Linked DNA regions of Catellatospora sp. TT07R-123. The main gene of each other region encodes a partner of the protein of the gene in region 2 in a complex. Links are inferred from orthologs where the notes say so. Each region holds a gene or a part of one and is shown on either strand. Other genes may lie near its edges.

Region 1 (3,657 bases), 800 kb from region 2 along the record:
TTCGGGCCGGATCTTGCGGTCGAGCCAGATCGCGCCGACCGCGGCGAGCAGCCCGAACACGGCCGCGCCGAGCCAGGCCCAGCCGGTGCCGCCGGCCGGCTCGACGACCAGGTCGAGGTCGGTGGCGCAGGCCATGGGCGCGGCGACGACCCCCTGCAGGCACGCCGTCACGGCGAGATCCCCGGCCGGGGTGTCGTGCCCGAGGACGGCGGCGGCGGTGTACGTGCCGGTCCGGCCGGCGCCGGGGGCGGGCCAGTGGAGTGTGGCGCCGGTGCGGGTGGCTCCGTCGGCGGTGACGTCGCGCAGGTCGGACGGCACGGTCAGGCGGACGGTCGCGCTGTCGGTGCCGTCGCCGCGGGCGAGGATGCGGTACTGGACGGTGTCGCCCGGCTCTATCCGGCGTACCCCGTCGTCGACGCTGATCGCAGCGGCGGCCTGCGGTTGCGCCCGCAGCGCGAGCGGCGTGAGGGCCAGCAGCGGGCCACCTGCGGCCGCTATGGCGGTGGCCAGCAGCAGCGTGACATTGATCGGCGGCACGGCGGTCTCCTCCCAGACGACCTGCCCAGTTTGTCGGCTTTGCTCGTTATTATGATGCTGACGCGCCCGCGCGGTGTGACATCCGCCGACAACCGCCGCCCGATGCGGTGAACGCCTCCGGCGGTCGCCTACACTCGACCGGGCTCTTTCCGCGCACCACGCCGGTGGCACCGGCGGGCGCGGAGGGGCATACAGTTGCGCAAGGCAACCCCAAACGACCCGAAAGATCCCAAGGAGTACGCCTGTGAAGAGCACCGTCGAGACTCTGAGCCCGACGCGAGTGCGGCTCGCCATCGAGGTGCCGTTCGCCGAGCTCGAGCCGAGCCTGAAGAAGGCGTACCGCGAGATCGCGGCCCAGGTCAACATCCCCGGCTTCCGCAAGGGCAAGATCCCGGCCCAGGTCATCGACCAGCGCGTGGGCCGCGGCGCCGTGCTGCAGGAGGCGATCGAGGAGGCCATCCCGCAGCAGATCTTCGCCGCCGTGCGCGAGCACGAGGTCAAGCTGCTGGGCCGCCCGGCCGTGGACAACCTCGAGTTCGCCGACGGCCAGCCGCTGAAGTTCACCGCCGACGTGGACGTCCGCCCCGAGCTGACCCTGCCCGAGCTGAGCAGCATCAAGGTCGAGGTCGACCCGCTGGCCGTGGCCGACTCGGAGATCGACGAGCAGATCGACGGCCTGCGCCAGCGCTTCGCGACGCTCAAGACCGTCGAGCGCGCCGCCGCTGACGGCGACTACGTGCAGCTGGACCTGGTGGCGACCGTCGACGGCGCCGAGGTCGAGGGCGGCACCGCCAGCAACCTGTCCCACGAGGTGGGTTCGGGCCAGCTGCTCAAGGGCCTGGACGAGGCCGTGGCCGGCCTGTCCGCCGGCGAGTCGGCGACCTTCACCAGCCAGCTGGTCGGCGGCGAGCACGCCGGCAGCGACGCGGACGTGACCGTGACGGTCCGCACCGTGAAGGAGAAGGAGCTTCCGGCGCTGGACGACGACTTCGCCCAGCTCGCCAGCGAGTTCGACACCCTGGAGCAGCTGCGCGGCGACCTGTCGGAGCGGATCACCCGCGTCAAGAAGGTCGAGCAGCTGTACGCGGCACGTGACAAGGCGCTGGCCGAGCTGGTCAAGCGGGCCGACGTCCCCGCGCCCGAGGGCGTCGTGGCCGACGAGGTCGAGCAGCGCAAGGCCGCCATGGTCGAGCAGCTGGAGCGCATGGGCGCCAGCCTGCCCGAGTACCTCGCGGCGGAGGAGAAGACCGAGGAGCAGATCGACACCGAGCTGTCCGAGGCGGCCGCCGAGGGCGTCCGGATCCAGCTGGTGCTCGACACCATCGCCGAGGCCGAGGACGTCCAGGTCTCCGACGACGAGTTCGGCCACGAGATCGTGCACCGCGCCCAGCGCGCCGGTGTCGCCCCGCAGCAGTACTACGACCGCCTGGTGCAGGCCGGTGCCGCCGCCGCCGTCTACGGCGACGTGCGTCGCGGCAAGGCGCTGGCGCTGGTCATGGAGCGGGTCATCATGACCGACACCGACGGCGAGGTGCTGACGCTGGACTCGCTGCGCGAGGGTGCCGACGACCACGCCGGGCACGACCACGGCGACCACGAGGGCCACGACCACTGAGGCCGAGGCTGAGTTCCAAGGACGTGACGGTGAGGGGATCTGTCGGCCATCCGGCCCGGCGGATCCCCTCGCCCTTTTGAGCGGCAGCTCAGGTGGGTGTGCGGCCCGCCACAGTCACGGACGGGCGTGGTGCGCTCACAGCGAACACGTCGGCACTGGGGAAGCTGGTGTCGGAATCAGCGGTTAGGGTCGCTGTAGGACAACGAGAAAGGCTGCCGATATGAGCGAGCTGCACGTTCCATCTGCGCGGGGTTCCGATCCGATCGCCGGCGGCCTCGACGACTCTGTGTACAACCGCCTGCTGAAGGAGCGCATCGTCTTCCTCGGCAGCGACGTCAACACGCAGGTCGCCAACCGGATCTGCGCGCAGCTCCTGCTGCTGTCCGCCGAGGATCCCGACCGCGACATCTACCTGTACATCAACTCGCCCGGCGGGTCGGTCTACGACGGCATGGCGATCTACGACACCATGCAGTTCATCTCGAACGACGTCGCGACGATCGCGCTGGGCATGGCGGCCTCGATGGGCCAGATGCTGCTGTGCTCGGGCGCGAAGGGCAAGCGCTCGGCGCTGCCGCACGCGCGGATCATGATGCACCAGGCTTCGGGCGGCATCGGCGGCACCGCGGCCGACATCGCCATCCAGGCCGAGCAGATGATCTACACCAAGAAGCTGATGATCGACCTGATCGCCCAGCACACCGGACAGCCGGTGGCGCAGATCGAGGCAGACAGCGACCGCGACCGCTGGTTCAACGCGGAGCAGGCCAAAGAGTACGGCTTCATCGACCACGTGATCACCGCTACGTCCGTGGCGCCGGTCGGGAACTGAAGGAGCGCAACATGTTTCCAGCTATGACGCCCAGCTTCGGCCAGCCGTCCAGTCGCTACATCGTCCCGCAGTTCATCGAGCGGACCACGACGGGCCAGCAGACGATCGACCCGTACGCCAAGATGTTCCAGGACCGGATCATCTTCCTGGGCGTGCAGGTCGACGACGTGTCGGCCAACGACGTGATGTCCCAGCTGCTGGTGCTGGAGGCCGCCGACCCGGACCGCGACATCACGATGTACATCAACTCGCCCGGTGGCTCGTTCACCGCGATGACCGCGATCTACGACACCATGCAGTTCGTCCGCCCGGACATCCAGACGGTCTGCCTGGGCCAGGCGGCCAGTGCGGCCGCGGTGCTGCTGGCGGCCGGCACGCCCGGCAAGCGCCTGGCGCTGCCGAACTCGCGGATCATCATCCACCAGCCGGCCACCGAGGGCGGCTACGGTCAGGGATCCGACATCGAGATCCAGGCTCGCGAGATCATGCGCATGCGCACCCAGCTGGAGGAGATGCTGGCCCGCCACAGCGGCCAGTCGGTCGAGAAGGTCAAGAAGGACATCGACCGCGACAAGATCCTCACTGCCGGTGAGGCGGTCGAATACGGCCTGGTCGACTCGGTGCTGTCGTACCGGAAGAAGTCGGCGATGGCCGGGGCGCGCTGACCCCGTTC
Region 2 (4,376 bases):
GGGCCGGGTGCGCTGGGCCGAGCGGCTGGCCTGGACCGGCATCGTCCTGGCGGCGGTGAGCGCGCTGGCGCTGACGGTGCTGCTGGTGCTGCGCGGGGTCCGGTTCGGGCGCCAGGACTACCCGCCCACGGTCGACTGAGACGGGCCGGGCCGCGCCATGGCAGGATCGCGGGTGTGAGTCAGCAGCCGCCCCCGTTCCCGCAGTGGCCCGCGCCGCAGCCGGTGCCGCAGCCGCAGCCGCAGTGGACCCCACCGCCGCCCGCAGGCCCGGCCCCGGTGGCCTACCCGGCCCCGGTGCGCGTGGAGCCGGTGCCCGGCACGCCGTACGCGGTGGCCGTGCTGCCCGCGCCGTCGAGCGTCTCCGGCGTGGGCATCGGCGCGCTGGTGACGGGGATCGGCTCGGTGCTGGTGTCGCTCGTGGTGTGGTGCCTGGGCCTGGTCGGCAGCCAGGCCGGCTGGGGCGCGCTCGTCGCGGGCGCCTTCACCGTGCTGTCGGTGCTGCTGGGCGCGGCCGGGATCGTGCTGGGCCTGCTGGCCCGGCGGCAGATCCGGGCCGCCGCCGCGGGCGGCCAGGCGAGGCTCACCGGATCGGGGACGGCGCTGACCGGGCTGATCTGCGGTGCCACCGGTGTCGCGCTGGCGCTGACCGGGGTCCTGGTGGCGACCTTGCTGGTCCTCGGCGACAGCGCGCCGACCGCCCCGAAGCCGCGGGTGAGCGCCTCTCCGTCGCGGTGACTCCGCTCACGGGTGCCGTCTCGTGCAAGGCCGCCGAGGCGAGGAGGTAGACTGTTTCCGGAGTTCGTGTCGAAGGCGGACTGGCATGGCTGGGCACCACTCCCGGCATCGATGAGTCAGCGAAGAGGTCATCGACGGGCGTGGGCTCACCCCGTTTTGACCAGTCGGCCCTTGGTTCGGTACTCTTTCCCCTCGTGCCCGGGCATGCCCGGGCCCCTCGTGCGTGCACCAAACGCGGAGCGGCGAGGTCCTTGGGACCGCGCAGACCGCAGCACCCACGACAACGACAGACTCCGACAGCTCGAGCAATCGAGCCGCCGGGCCCGTGCGCCGGACGACACGCCCGACCGCGGGGGTCGAGCGGCGTCGCGGATCACACCGTGACAGCGCCGACCGCAGCAGTTCGGGTCGCGTACGCGGCCAAGGCCACATAAGTTTCCGCGGTCGGACCGCGGAGAGAAGCAAAGGGAGCGGAGAAACCCGGTGCCCACCATCCAGCAGCTGGTCCGCAAGGGCCGCCAGGCGAAGACGAGCAAGACCAAGACGCCGGCGCTGAAGGGAAGTCCTCAGCGGCGCGGGGTGTGCACGCGTGTGTACACCACGACCCCCAAGAAGCCGAACTCGGCCCTTCGGAAGGTCGCTCGCGTCAAGCTGAGCAGCCAGATCGAGGTCACCGCGTACATCCCGGGCGTCGGTCACAACCTGCAGGAGCACTCCATCGTGCTCGTCCGCGGCGGCCGTGTTAAGGACCTGCCGGGCGTGCGTTACAAGATCATTCGTGGTTCGCTGGACACCCAGGGCGTCCGCAACCGCAAGCAGGCACGTAGCCGCTACGGTGCGAAGCTTGTCAAGGAAGGGAAGAAGTAATGCCGCGTAAGGGCCCCGCGCCGCGTCGGCCGCTGGCCGCTGACCCGGTTTACAGCTCGCCGCTGGTCACCCAGCTGGTGAACAAGATCCTGCTCAACGGCAAGCGCCAGCTCGCCGAGCGCGTCGTGTACGACGCCCTCCAGCGCTGCCACGAGAAGACCGGCACCGACCCGGTCGTCACGCTCAAGCGCGCGATGGACAACGTCAAGCCGACCCTCGAGGTCCGCAGCCGCCGTGTCGGTGGCGCGACCTACCAGGTGCCGGTCGAGGTCCGTCCGGCCCGTGCCACCACGCTGGGTCTGCGCTGGCTGGTCACCTACTCCCGCGCCCGCCGCGAGAAGACCATGGTCGAGCGGCTCATGAACGAGCTGCTGGACGCCAGCAACGGCCTCGGTGCCGCCGTCAAGCGGCGCGAGGACACCCACAAGATGGCCGAGTCGAACAAGGCCTTCGCTCACTACCGCTGGTGAACTGCCGTGGAGCCGGTCCCGGAATCCGGGCCGGCTCCACAACCTTGACTTTCGGGACACCGTCCCGTTCTTGAAAGGATCGTGAAGTGGCCGCCGCAGACAGCGCCCTCGCCAAGACTCGCAACATCGGCATCATGGCGCACATCGACGCCGGTAAGACCACGACTACCGAGCGGATCCTGTTCTACACCGGTATCACGCACAAGATCGGTGAGGTCCACGAGGGCGCGGCCGTCATGGACTGGATGGAGCAGGAGCAGGAGCGTGGTATCACCATCACCTCCGCTGCTACCAAGTGTGAGTGGAAGGGCCACACGATCCAGATCATCGACACGCCCGGCCACGTCGACTTCACCGTCGAGGTGGAGCGTTCGCTGCGCGTGCTCGACGGTGCCGTCGCCGTGTACGACGGTGTCGCCGGCGTGGAGCCGCAGACCGAGAACGTGTGGCGCCAGGCTGACAAGTACAACGTTCCGCGTATGTGCTTCGTCAACAAGCTGGACCGCACCGGTGCGGACTTCTTCCGCTGCGTCGACATGATGATCACGCGCCTCAACGCGACCCCGCTGGTGCTGCAGATCCCGATCGGTCTCGAGGGTGACCACATCGGCGTCGTGGACCTGCTGGGCATGCGCGCGCTGACCTGGCGTGGCGAGACCCAGAAGGGCGAGGACTACGCCATCGAGGCGATCCCCGCCGACCTGCAGGCGCAGGCCGACGAGTGGCGCGTCAAGCTGCTCGAGACCCTGTCCGAGGCCGACGACGAGATCATGGAGCGCTACCTCGAGGGTGGCGAGTTCACGATCGAGGAGCTCAAGGCCGCGATCCGTCGCGCCACCATCGCCGACAAGCTGAACCCGGTCGTCTGCGGCTCCGCCTTCAAGAACAAGGGCGTGCAGCCGATGCTGGACGCCGTCATCGACTTCCTGCCCTCGCCGCTGGACATCCCGGCGATCGACGGCACGATGATGGACGGGGAGACCCCGGCGGTCCGCCACGCGGACCCGAAGGAGCCCTTCTCCGGCCTCGCCTTCAAGATCCAGACCGACAAGCACCTGGGCAAGCTGACCTACGTGCGCGTCTACTCGGGCACGCTCGAGTCGGGCTCGCCCGTGATCAACTCGACCAAGGACCGCAAGGAGCGGGTCGGCAAGATCTACCAGATGCACGCCAACAAGCGCGAGGAGCGCGCGTCGGCCAGTGCTGGTGACATCATCGCCGTGCAGGGTCTCAAGCAGACCACCACCGGTGACACGCTGTCGGACCCGGCGAACCCGGTGATCCTGGAGTCGATGACCTTCCCGGACCCGGTCATCTCGGTGGCCATCGAGCCGAAGACGAAGGCCGACCAGGAGAAGCTGGGCACCGCGATCCAGAAGCTCGCCGAGGAGGACCCGACCTTCCGCGTGAAGCTCGACGAGGAGACCGGTCAGACCGTCATCTCCGGCATGGGCGAGCTCCACCTGGAGATCCTGGTCGACCGGATGAAGCGCGAGTTCAGCGTCGAGGCCAACGTCGGCAAGCCGCAGGTGGCGTACCGCGAGACCATCCGCCGCAAGGTGGACAAGATCGAGTACACCCACAAGAAGCAGACCGGTGGCTCGGGTCAGTACGCGAGCATCATCATCAGCATCGAGCCGCTGCCGCTGGACGCCCCGGCGCAGTACGAGTTCGTCAACGCCGTCACCGGTGGCCGCATCCCGAAGGAGTTCATCCCCTCGGTCGACGCCGGTGCCCAGGACGCGATGCAGTACGGCGTCCAGGCCGGCTACCCGCTGGTCGGCGTGAAGCTGACGCTGATCGACGGCAAGTACCACGAGGTCGACTCGTCGGAAATGGCATTCAAGATCGCCGGTTCGATGGCGCTGAAGGAGGCGGCCCGCAAGGCCGACCCCGCCATCCTCGAGCCGATGATGGCAGTCGAGGTCGTCACCCCCGAGGACAACATGGGTGACGTCATCGGCGACCTGAACTCCCGCCGCGGCATCATCCAGGCCATGGAGGAGCGCAGCGGCGCTCGTATCGTCCGCGCCCTGGTCCCGCTGTCGGAGATGTTCGGCTATGTCGGCGACCTGCGGTCGAAGACCCAGGGCCGGGCGAGCTACAGCATGGTATTCGACTCCTACGCCGAGGTTCCCGCGAACGTCGCGAAGGAGATCATCGCTAAGGCCACGGGCGAGTGATGTGACGGTGGCGCCGGTTCCGGCCGGCGCCACTGCTGCGAGCTCCACCAGCTCCAGCGAAGGTAAAAGCGCCGGTGACCCCCGGCGGGCAGATGTCCTAAGCGCCAGTCGGCGCCGTCGG

Evidence for each region. The genes of interacting proteins can lie anywhere in the genome.
Region 1: the proteins of rpsG (region 2) and tig are in contact, whole or in part, in a crystal structure (PDB 3GTY), measured with the Thermotoga maritima proteins. The link is inferred for Catellatospora sp. TT07R-123 from one-to-one orthologs. Residues at the interface, in WP_004081843.1 of Thermotoga maritima: Lys34, Lys52, Lys55, Glu59, Arg62, Gln63, Glu66, Asn67, Lys69, Val71, Arg95, Ala109, Lys110, Lys111, Gly112, Arg113, Pro114, Glu117, Glu121, Ile124, Ala125, Tyr127, Asn128, Asn129, Thr130, Gly131, Lys135, Asp139, Arg142, Met143; in WP_004081061.1 of Thermotoga maritima: Glu122, Val124, Val129, Leu130, Tyr133, Glu188, Gly259, Ile262, Tyr263, Glu266, Ser270, Glu273, Gln274, Glu277, Arg308, Gln311, Ile312, Ser315, Tyr316, Glu325, Arg329, Arg336, Leu363, Phe366, Trp367, Arg373, Leu377, Arg381, Leu384, Glu387.

Annotation. Positions count from the first base shown.
Region 1 is NZ_BNEM01000001.1:3,226,816-3,230,472, reverse strand. Bases 1-2,966 are described here. They hold tig (trigger factor), read left to right. Parts: upstream 1-781; coding sequence 782-2,152; downstream 2,153-2,966. Other genes in these bases: Cs7R123_RS13775 (ClpP family protease), read left to right, coding at 2,373-2,966; Cs7R123_RS13785 (hypothetical protein), read right to left, coding at 1-537. Outside these bases: more of Cs7R123_RS13775, read left to right, coding at 2,967-2,984; Cs7R123_RS13770 (ATP-dependent Clp protease proteolytic subunit), read left to right, coding at 2,996-3,649. UniProt on the Bacillus subtilis protein: Involved in protein export. Acts as a chaperone by maintaining the newly synthesized protein in an open conformation. Functions as a peptidyl-prolyl cis-trans isomerase.
Region 2 is NZ_BNEM01000001.1:4,023,955-4,028,330, reverse strand. Bases 343-3,336 are described here. They hold rpsG (30S ribosomal protein S7), read left to right. Parts: upstream 343-1,601; coding sequence 1,602-2,072; downstream 2,073-3,336. Other genes in these bases: fusA (elongation factor G), read left to right, coding at 2,159-3,336; rpsL (30S ribosomal protein S12), read left to right, coding at 1,219-1,602; Cs7R123_RS17325 (hypothetical protein), read left to right, coding at 343-735. Also shown: Cs7R123_RS17330 (hypothetical protein), read left to right, coding at 1-139; more of Cs7R123_RS17325, read left to right, coding at 175-342; more of fusA, read left to right, coding at 3,337-4,255.